3 regions of the Blautia sp. MCC283 genome follow, and region 3 is predicted to be linked to each of the others. Evidence: riboswitches for the same ligand, from Rfam matches in the RefSeq annotation. Region 3 holds a riboswitch; each other region holds the start of a gene.
What was found. Region 3 has a riboswitch for cobalamin ahead of GPK81_RS01415 (leucine-rich repeat domain-containing protein). Riboswitches for the same ligand answer to the same signal wherever they lie in the genome.
Positions count from the first base shown of each region.

Region 1 (3,286 bases), on a different contig from region 3:
GACTTTGTTTTTCTGCTCTGCCATACTTAGATTTATATAGGAATTCCTTTGTTTTTCAGAAAAAATTTATGCAAAGCGGACATTCGTATTCCGCTCTGTCACATGTTCTCAAACAGTAAAAGAGGTGTATTTTTATGTATCTTTCTGATATGCATACCCACTCCATCGCCAGTGGTCACGGCACGGAATGTACCATCACAAACATGGCACGCGCAGCTGCCGAGAAAGGTCTCCGGCTTCTCGGGATCACTGATCACGGTCCCGGCACTCTGGCAGCCGGAACTTCCTCCTATTTCCGCAGCCTTACCTATTCTCCGAAAAAACATTTCGGAGTAGATCTGCTCTACGGAATCGAACTGAATATTCTGGACCGGAAGGGAACTGTAGATCTGGATCAGGAATTATTATGCAAACTTGATTATGCCATTGCAAGCATGCATACCTGGAACTACCGTCCCGGTACCAGAGACGAGAACACAGAAGCTTTTGTCAATGTCATGAAGAATCCCTGTGTCAAAATCCTCGGTCACAGCGACAACACCCATTATCCGGTAAATTATGATGTTCTTGCCCGAACTGCCAGAGAAACCGGAACAATCTTTGAAATTAACGAAGCTTCCCTGGCTCCATATGGCTACCGTGGTGATACCAGAGAAAACTGTTATGAGATTCTCCGCTGCTGCCGCAAATATCATCTGCCGCTGCTGCTCTCCAGTGACAGTCACGGTCCGGAACACATCGGTGATTTTACCTGTGCTGCTGAATTTGTTCATCAGGCCATGTTCCCGGAACAGCTGATTCTGAACAATCAGCTTCCAAGATTGAAGGTATTTCTGCAGACCAGATGATCTGGTAAAACAGTAAGATCGAATATACATAAAATGTATCCGAATACACATTCATGTTTGACTCACAACCAAAAAAGCCAGCTCGGACACATTTTACCATGTGTCCGAGCTAGCTTATTATTTCGGGTTATATTATATTTTCTTTATTATCATTTCTCATCTGCCTGAGAATTCTCTCTCTGCTTTCTTATCATATCCGCAAGTTCCTGATATTTTCCTGTGATATATCCATAATTCTCTCTTCTGTGAGGAAGTTTACACGCAGTGCAGTCCTTGATTCCGCTTTCCGTAAAATGGAAATTACCACCGCATTTATCTCCCAGTGCATACAGCGGACAATAACAGAACAGGCAGTTAAAATTTTCCGGATCTGCTCCTTTATGGCATGGAAAATACTCGCATTTTTTGTGGCTGAAATAGGAATATTCTTTTCCCTCCCAATATGGTTTCTCCATGGTTCTTATCTCCTCCCGGATCATGCACTCTCTTAATTTTTCCGTAAAAAAAGAGGTAGCGATCCCACCCCGGGGTAGAAATATAATCCGTTCATGAGTGCGCGGAGGGAACGAATGTATCCGGAGTAGTATCGCCTGCCATTTAATCATGTATAATTCATATGAACAGGCGCATTCCATAAAAAAATGCCTACTCTCGTAAAAAAGTAGACAACGTCCCAGGGGTGCGGAGTCCCTGAAATGGTTGTTACACTTTACACGGAAGTTTAACCTCGCCATAACAAGCAGGTTTCCTGGCTCCGGGATCATGGCTCGTCTCTCCTTCTCATACATAGGTACAATGGATTCTGAGATTCGCTCCTCCGTTACAGTGACCGGATCGCTCAGGTTTCTCACCTGATTCCCTTTTCTGCTGGCTTCTGATAATCCATGACTGTCAGATGCCCTCAGCACTTGCTATGTTCAATATGGAATTATACTGACATTATAATAACACCCTGTTAATTATATGTCAATACTGTTTCAGATTTTTTTGATATAAATTCACTGTTTCCTTATAAGAAACAGCCTGGCGGAATATGCCGCCAGGCTGTTCAATATCTTCATCTTAATAAATTTTATATGGTTCGTGATTATACAAGACGTCTTACAGAAACAATCGTTCTGTATGTCGCATCGTTACTGATCTTAATACCATCCTGAGAATTGGATGCATGTACGATCTGTCCATTGCCCATGTAAATAGCCACATGTCCACCATAGCAGATCAGATCTCCTGGCTGGGCATCTGCATAAGATACCTCAGTACCTGCATTCTGCTGCTCATAGGAAGTTCTCGGAAGGCTTACGCCAAAGTTGGCATATACACTCTGTACAAAACCGGAGCAGTCTGCACCATTGGTAAGGCTTGTTCCGCCCCATACGTATGGATTTCCAACAAACTGTGTCGCATAATCTACAACAGAAGAACCTGAGCCACTGTAGGAAGAAGAGCTTCCACTGTCAGAAGAAGTATCTTCGGAAGTATCTCCGCTGTTATCATAATCCTCGTCTGTATTGGCTTCTGCATCGTCTGTGTTGGTATCTTCTGTTTCATCGCCTGTTATGGCATTACCGTCTTCATCATACTGAGTATCATCGTTCTCTCCATCTGCTGTGTCTGTATCTTCATCCACATACTCAGTATCATCTTCAGCAGCGTCCTCGTCTGTATTTACGATCTCATCACCGTTCTCATCATACTGCACATCTTCTTCGCTGTCAGCTTCTTCATCCTGCTGCGCCTGTGCTTCTGCTTCTGCACGGGCCTGTGCTTCTGCCTCTGCCTGTGCTCTTGCAGCTGCTTCTGCTTCTGCCTGACGTCTCGCTTCCTCTTCTGCCGCGATACGCTCTGCCTCCAGACGCTGAAGCTCTGCTGTCTGCTCTGCAAGAAGGTTCGCATAGTCTGTAGCCTGCTGCTGTGCATAAGCGATCTCATTATCATAATCCGCAGATGTGGCACGCTTCTCATCCAGCTGTACCTGCAGATTCTGTGACTCAGCCTCGTACTCCTGCTTCATTCCCTCAAGTTCTGCCTTCTCCTGTGTATACTGAGCTTCCAGGTTGGCAACCTGCTGAATGGTATTGGAATACTTCTCAAGGCTCTTTCTGTCCTGTTCATATGTCTTCTGTGTGTACTCAGCTTTCGTGAGAAGATCTGACAGGTTCTCTGCATTAAGCATCATCTGGAACCATGCATCATCTCCACCTTTCTCATAGAGATACTGAATACGCTTCTTCATTGCCTCATACTGCTTGGTCTTGGCATTCTTAGCCTTCTCAAGGTTCGTCTGGGTAGAAGCAATATCAGCTTCTTTATTAGAGATGTCTCCCTCCAGTGTCTGGATTGAAACCATCACGTTTACAAGATTGGCATCAAGAGTGGAAATTTCGCCTTCAATCTGTGATTTCTGTGCGGAAAGATCATCCAATCTGGAATAAGTC
Region 1 covers NZ_WQQB01000004.1:60,822-64,107, reverse strand. The annotation lists gene GPK81_RS01175 (phosphatase) at 135-848, shown strand; gene GPK81_RS01170 (cysteine-rich small domain-containing protein) at 998-1,303, opposite strand; cobalamin riboswitch at 1,570-1,772, opposite strand; gene GPK81_RS01165 (C40 family peptidase) at 1,936-3,286, opposite strand, start outside.
Region 1: another riboswitch for cobalamin. It lies ahead of GPK81_RS01170 (cysteine-rich small domain-containing protein); the one in region 3 lies ahead of GPK81_RS01415 (leucine-rich repeat domain-containing protein).

Region 2 (3,286 bases), on a different contig from region 3:
TCTGGAAAAAAGAAAATGTCCTATTGACGGAAAGAAAGTAAAATCTTGTATCCACTGTAAAACATGTGCGATCATGAAAGGATTTGGCGGTGCAGGCGCTTTCTCCGATGGAAAATATAATATCACCAATCAGTTTGGCGGAACGCTGTATCAGCATATTGGCAAGGATACAGCCACAGAACTGATGGAATATGTAGATAAACTGAATCTGATGCATGGTGGAGAGGGAACCAAGCTTTATTCCACCACAAACAGTGAGATCCGTAAGCTTTGTCTTCAGAACGGCCTGCATCTTCTGGATGCATCTGTCCGCCACCTGGGAACGGATATCAACTATGTAGTACTTCAGAATCTCTATGACAAGATGAAAGCCCATGTAGATTTCTATTTTGACGCGTCCGTTGACAAAGTGGAGAAAACAGAAGACGGCTATGCAGTTGTTGTAGGTGATGAGCGTTACGAGGGAACTTACTGCATCATCTCCGCGGGACGAAGCGGAAGTAAATGGATGGAGACTGTATGTACAGATCTTAAGATCCCCACACTTTCCAACCGTGTGGATATCGGTGTCCGTGTGGAGCTTCCGGCAGAGGTGTTCAGCCGTCTGACCGATGAGCTTTACGAGAGCAAGATCGTTTACAGAACCGAGAAGTTTGAGGATATGGTCCGTACTTTCTGTATGAACCCGAGAGGTGTTGTGGTTAATGAGAACACCAATGGAATCATCACAGTAAACGGCCACAGCTATGAAGATCCTGCAAAACACACCAACAATACAAATTTTGCGCTTCTGGTATCCAAACATTTCTCAGAGCCGTTCCATGACAGCAACGGATATGGTGAGAGCATCGCAAGACTTTCCAACATGCTTGGCGGTGGTGTTATGGTACAGCGTTTCGGAGATCTGATCCGTGGAAGACGAAGCACAAAAGCACGTATTGAGGAGAGCTTCGTAACACCGACTCTTTCCGCAACACCGGGAGACTTAAGCCTTGTTATGCCGAAGCGTATCCTGGATGGAATCATCGAGATGATCTATGCTCTGGATAAGATCGCACCTGGAACAGCAGATGACGATACTCTGCTTTATGGTGTTGAGGTTAAATTCTACAACATGGAAGTTGAGATCGATGAGAATCTGGAAACCTGCCACAAAGGTCTCTTTGTTATCGGAGACTGCAGCGGTGTGACACATTCTCTTTCCCATGCATCCGCCAGCGGTATCTATGTAGCCAGATACCTTGAGCAGGAGTACTTCAGTAAATAATATGAGCGGCCCTTTTCTGCTGTCACAGTGATGGCGGAAAGGGGCTGCTTTTATGTTGTAGGAAATCACTGTACCATAAATAAAAAACATAAATCATATAAAACCATGCATAATGTGCATGAATATTGAAAGGAGTATGTTGAAAATAACTGACAGATGCAGGGGAAGCACCATGATTCGTCCGACAGCAATCTTGACAATTTTGTGATTTTGTGGTAAAAGAATAAGTAACCAGGTAAAATCGAATATGTACAAATGTTATGGCAATAAGGTTGCGTCCAGTCGGATGTGCAAAAGAGAATCCGGTGAGAATCCGGAACGATACCGTCACTGTGAACGGGGAGCTGTTTTTAAATACCACTGGGAAACCGGGAAGGGAAAGCAGTGTGGAACCAAGTCAGGAGAACTGCCTTATTGTGAGATCCAGGATTCGCGGTCTACGAATCTGTATTCTCAATAACAATACAGAACTTCTTTTTATGTGTATTGCGAGAGAATCGTGTGTGAGCAGGCGGCCGCAGAAAGCAGCCGTTTTTTTGTACATATCAGTATTCTGGAAATACATGAAAAGAGGACGATAAGAAATGAAAAGAAAAACAATGTTAGCTCTGATGCTCGCAGTTTCCATGACATGCTCTATGGGTGCAGCTACAACAGCAATGGCAGCAGATGATTCCGCTACAGAAGAGAGCGCAGATGAGAGTACTGAGGCAGCTGATACCACAGAGGCTTCTGATGAAGACCAGAAAGCAGCTGACAATGTAGCAGCTCTGATCGACAAGATCTATGTTCAGGAGAGAACTGACACAACAGATGAGGACTGCAAGGCAGCTAAAGAAGCATGGGATGCTCTGACAGACGCTCAGAAAGAACTGGTAGAGGGCGAGAACGCTGATCCGGATTACTTCGGACGTGACACAGGAGACGCTTCCAAAGACGATCCACGTAACCAGGATGAGATCGGTGAGAACGAGCTTCTGGTAGTAAGCTTTGGTACTTCCTTCAATGACAGCCGTGCAGAGGATGTCAAAGGAATCGAGGATGCTCTTGCAGAAGCTTATCCGGACTGGTCTGTAAGAAGAGCATTTACAGCACAGATCATCATCAACCATGTAGAGGCAAGAGATGATGAAGTGATCGATAACATGCAGCAGGCTCTTGACCGTGCAGTAGAGAATGGTGTTAAGAATCTGGTTGTACAGCCTACTCATCTGATGCATGGTGCTGAGTACGATGAGATGACAGAAGCGATCAATGGCTATAAAGATAAATTCGAGTCTGTAGCTATCGCAGAGCCAATGCTCGGTGAGGTTGGAGACGATGCAACCGTGATCAACGATGACAAGAAAGCCGTTGCTCAGGCAATCACAGATGAGGCTTGCAAAGAAGCCGGATTTGACAGCATGGATGCAGCAGCTGAGGCTGGCACAGCATTCGTATTCATGGGACATGGAACATCTCATACAGCTAACATTACATACGATCAGATGCAGACACAGATGGAAAACCTTGGATTCAAGAACGCATTCATCGGTACTGTAGAGGGTAAACCGGAAGATACAGCCTGCGACAAGGTTATCGAGAAGGTAAAAGAGGCAGGATACAAGAACGTTGTTCTTCGTCCGCTGATGGTTGTTGCCGGAGACCATGCAAACAACGATATGGCCGGTGATGATGAGGATTCCTGGAAGAGCCAGTTTGTAGCATCCGGAAACTTCGAGAATGTTGATACACAGATCGCAGGTCTTGGACGTATCGAGGCTGTTGAGCAGCTTTATGTAGATCATACAAAAGCAGCTATCGACTCCATCGGAAGCACAGATGAGTCCGCAGATTCTGACGCAGCAGCAGATACAGAGGCTGATTCCGCTGAGGATTCCGCAGAATAATAAATATGAAACGATCTGAGTGAGCTCAGATACCTATAAGAAATCCATGTAACTGCCCGGAAAGATCAGGAAGACTGTCTTCCGGGCAGATTGCTGTATCTATGGAAGGGAGAAGATTATTATGAAAAAA
Region 2 covers NZ_WQQB01000004.1:44,485-47,770, forward strand. The annotation lists gene GPK81_RS01100 (NAD(P)/FAD-dependent oxidoreductase) at 1-1,267, shown strand, start outside; cobalamin riboswitch at 1,520-1,695, shown strand; gene GPK81_RS01105 (sirohydrochlorin cobaltochelatase) at 1,852-3,156, shown strand; gene GPK81_RS01110 (hypothetical protein) at 3,278-3,286, shown strand, end outside.
Region 2: another riboswitch for cobalamin. It lies ahead of GPK81_RS01105 (sirohydrochlorin cobaltochelatase); the one in region 3 lies ahead of GPK81_RS01415 (leucine-rich repeat domain-containing protein).

Region 3 (3,286 bases):
CTGAGCACTTTCGCCGGCTGTTACGGTTGTGGTTTTTCCGTCCGCTCCGGCCAGTTCCACTTCATCCTTAAATACATACACAGCGCCGCTTCCGGACTGTGCGCTTACGGAAAAGACTCCTGTCTCAAAGGTAAGCGTATTTTCATCAAGAGCGATCTCTGCTTTTCCCACAGAATCCGTAAGATCCGCAAAAACCTCTCCCTGATCCGCAGTAAGTTTCAAATTGTTTTTTTCTACGGATTCCGCAGTAAGTTTCGTATTTGCGTTAAGTGAAAGTGTATTGTTTTCTCCGGCTGAAAGCTCCGCTGTGGTTCCGTTCTTCGTCTCAAGAATATCTCCGGCTCTCAATGCCACATTTTTTTCCAGGCCGTAGCCCACACCGTTTCTCTGAATATTGGCCACACCTTTTACGTTCTTTGTCATAAGAACGCTGTCCGATCCTTTATCAAACCATCCTTTCAGATTTCCCACTGCCATCACTCCGCATCCGGCAATGACCAGGATCAGTACTACCATGATCACATTAAACAGCGTCTTTTTCCTCTTACTTTCCATTCTTCCTCCTTTTCTCTGCACAAAAAAAGCAACAAAAAAGGTAACGGAAAATAATCCCTCTTTTCCAAGGGGATTCCATTACCTGATAGATGTTCCTATGCGCAAACCAATGCTTCTACCTTACATGAAAGAAAAACCGCCCGCCGACTGTACGGCATCGCACTTACATGTACAGGAATCACACCTGTTTGCACGTCTTTCTTTTCTATGAAATTTTATACTGAAATTATAGTTTATTTCCTCTTGTCTGTCAAACGAAAACCCGGAAAACAATTGTATCTGTCCTTTTTCTGTGATATAATAATCAGACACCCAAAAATATTAAATATAGACGTTTTCAAGTTCCGGTTTTTTCCTGCAGAAAACCGGATTAAAAGGGAATAAGGTGAGAATCCTCAACAGACGTGCTACTGTATTTGCTTAGTTTATCCGTGAACCATTGTACTTTATCGTATGAGAAGGGGATAAACGTGACTGCATAAGTCAGGAGATCTGCTTGGAAATACTGCCGGCTATTACACGTATGATAAATAAATGGAGAATTCTTTTTTGACATCGTATCTGCCTGTGATGCGGTGTCTTTTTTTATGTTAAAGGAGACTTTTTTATGTCAGGTACTTATTACAGATCCAGTCGTGTCATTTCCAAAAACAACGCAAGAAACTATCTTTCCTCAAATGTAAAGATCCCTGCGCCAATTGAATATATCGCGTCGGAAGCTTTTCAGAAAAAGACCAAGATCTCCTCTGTCTGTTTTCCGGACACGCTTAAAAATATCGGCGCCAGAACCTTTCAGGGCTGCACTCTTCTGAAAGAAGTATTGCTTCCCACCCAGGTGGAAAATATGGGATCCAACGTATTTTCTCAATGTAATTCCCTGAAAAAAGTCATTCTTCCTCAGGCACTTTCTTCTATCCCGAGAGCCGCCTTTCAGGAGAACCGAAAGCTTGGATGTGTGATCTTTCCCCATGATTCACAGATTTCCCGGATCCGCTCCGAAGCTTTTTCACAGTGTACCTCCCTGGAATCCCTTCAGCTGTCTTCCGCACTTACCCTCATCGAGGACCGTGCTTTTTACCGCTGTAAAAATCTCCGTTCCGTGGATTTCCCGGAAGGTCTGAAACGTATCGGAAAAGAGGCTTTTTATTTTTGTGCCATAGAAGAACTTCATCTTCCCCAGTCCCTGGAATTTTTGGACGAAAGCGCATTTTTTAAGTGTATGAATCTTACTTATGTCTGTCTTCCCACAAATATCCATTATATCGGCAAATGGGTATTCCACGGATGTAACCGTATGAAATATCTGGAGATCCGACACGATCCCGATTTTATCGGGCCATGGATCATCAACCGTGCCTGTACCATCCGGTGTTATAAAGGTTCCAAAGTAGATGAGTATTGTAAGGAATTTGATTTTAAAGTTGAATATTTATGATCAAATGATCAAAAGCGGCATTTTTTCACATTTCATTCTGTGAAAAAATGCCGCTTTTATTTTTCAGGGGATAACAGCTTTATTTAACTGTTACCTTGCATGTTACTTTTTTGCTTCCGCTCTTTACGGTGATCACTGCTGTTCCTGCTTTTTTTGCTGTGATCACACCTGTGCTGCTTACGGTTGCCACGTTCTTATTGGAAGAAGTGTAAGTAATCTTCTCACCGGATGTGAACGGTGTACGTACCGGTTTCAGGGTTGTCTTTGCTCCTTTTTTCAGAGTAAGGGCAGATTTTACACCTGTGATCTTTGTTGTTTTTACTGTAGATTTCTGAACAGTTACTGTGATATAAGCTTTCTTTCCGCTCTTTAAGGTTACGGAAACTTTTGCTGTACCAGCTGTTTTTCCGGCTTTGATCACACCTTTGCTGCTTACAGTTACGATTTTTTTGTTGGTAGTTCCCCATGCCTTTACAGCATCACCGTTGGCAAGTCCTGTTACTTTCACTCTGGATGTGGACTGATTTACTTTCAGAGTGATCTTTGTTGCGTTCAGTTTCAGGGTTGGAGTCAGTTTTTTGCCGTAAGGTCTGGTTGTCTTTGTTTTATAACCGCATTTGGAGCAGACTTTTGTCTGTACTGCCGGTTTGAATACGGTTGCTTTTGTTGTTGTTTTCCAGGTGTAAGTATGTCTTGTCTTCGGGATACTTACTGTCTTTGTTGCGCCGCAGACTGTACAGGTATATGTTTTCACACCTGCTGTTGTACAGGTAGCTGCTTTTGTTACTTTACCTTTGTCATAGGTATGTGCTGCATATCCGTTCTTTCTCTCATTGCTGGAGATGTTGCACCAGGAATTTTCGTTTTTGGAATTTGCACATTCATGCCAGTGGGCGTTTTTGTCAAATGTCCATGCTGTCTCCCAGACATGATTCTCTTCTTCCGGATAGTAGTCTGTGTAATGAAGAACGATCTGGTCATTGTTCTTTACTTCCTGCTCGGAAACTCCAAGATCCGGATAAGAGCCGTTTAATGTATACATCCATCCGCTGTATTTTCCGTTTGTAAACTCGCCAAGTGTAACATCACCTTTTGTGATGGACGCAATGTAGTTTCCGGATGGATTCTCGCATGTCATGTTGTTGGCAAGTAATGCTGCGTCAATGACATCTTTTGCCGTAGAGCCTTCTACAACGGTATACTCACTCTGCTCCAGCCAGGTCTCCAGATTTCCTGCATAGTAGGTATGATACTGATGATCTTTATCACTGTCGTGAACCTGGTCACCTAAGATCG
Region 3 covers NZ_WQQB01000005.1:8,776-12,061, forward strand. The annotation lists gene GPK81_RS17815 (DUF4430 domain-containing protein) at 1-555, opposite strand, end outside; cobalamin riboswitch at 878-1,069, shown strand; gene GPK81_RS01415 (leucine-rich repeat domain-containing protein) at 1,163-1,990, shown strand; gene GPK81_RS01420 (DUF4430 domain-containing protein) at 2,070-3,286, opposite strand, start outside.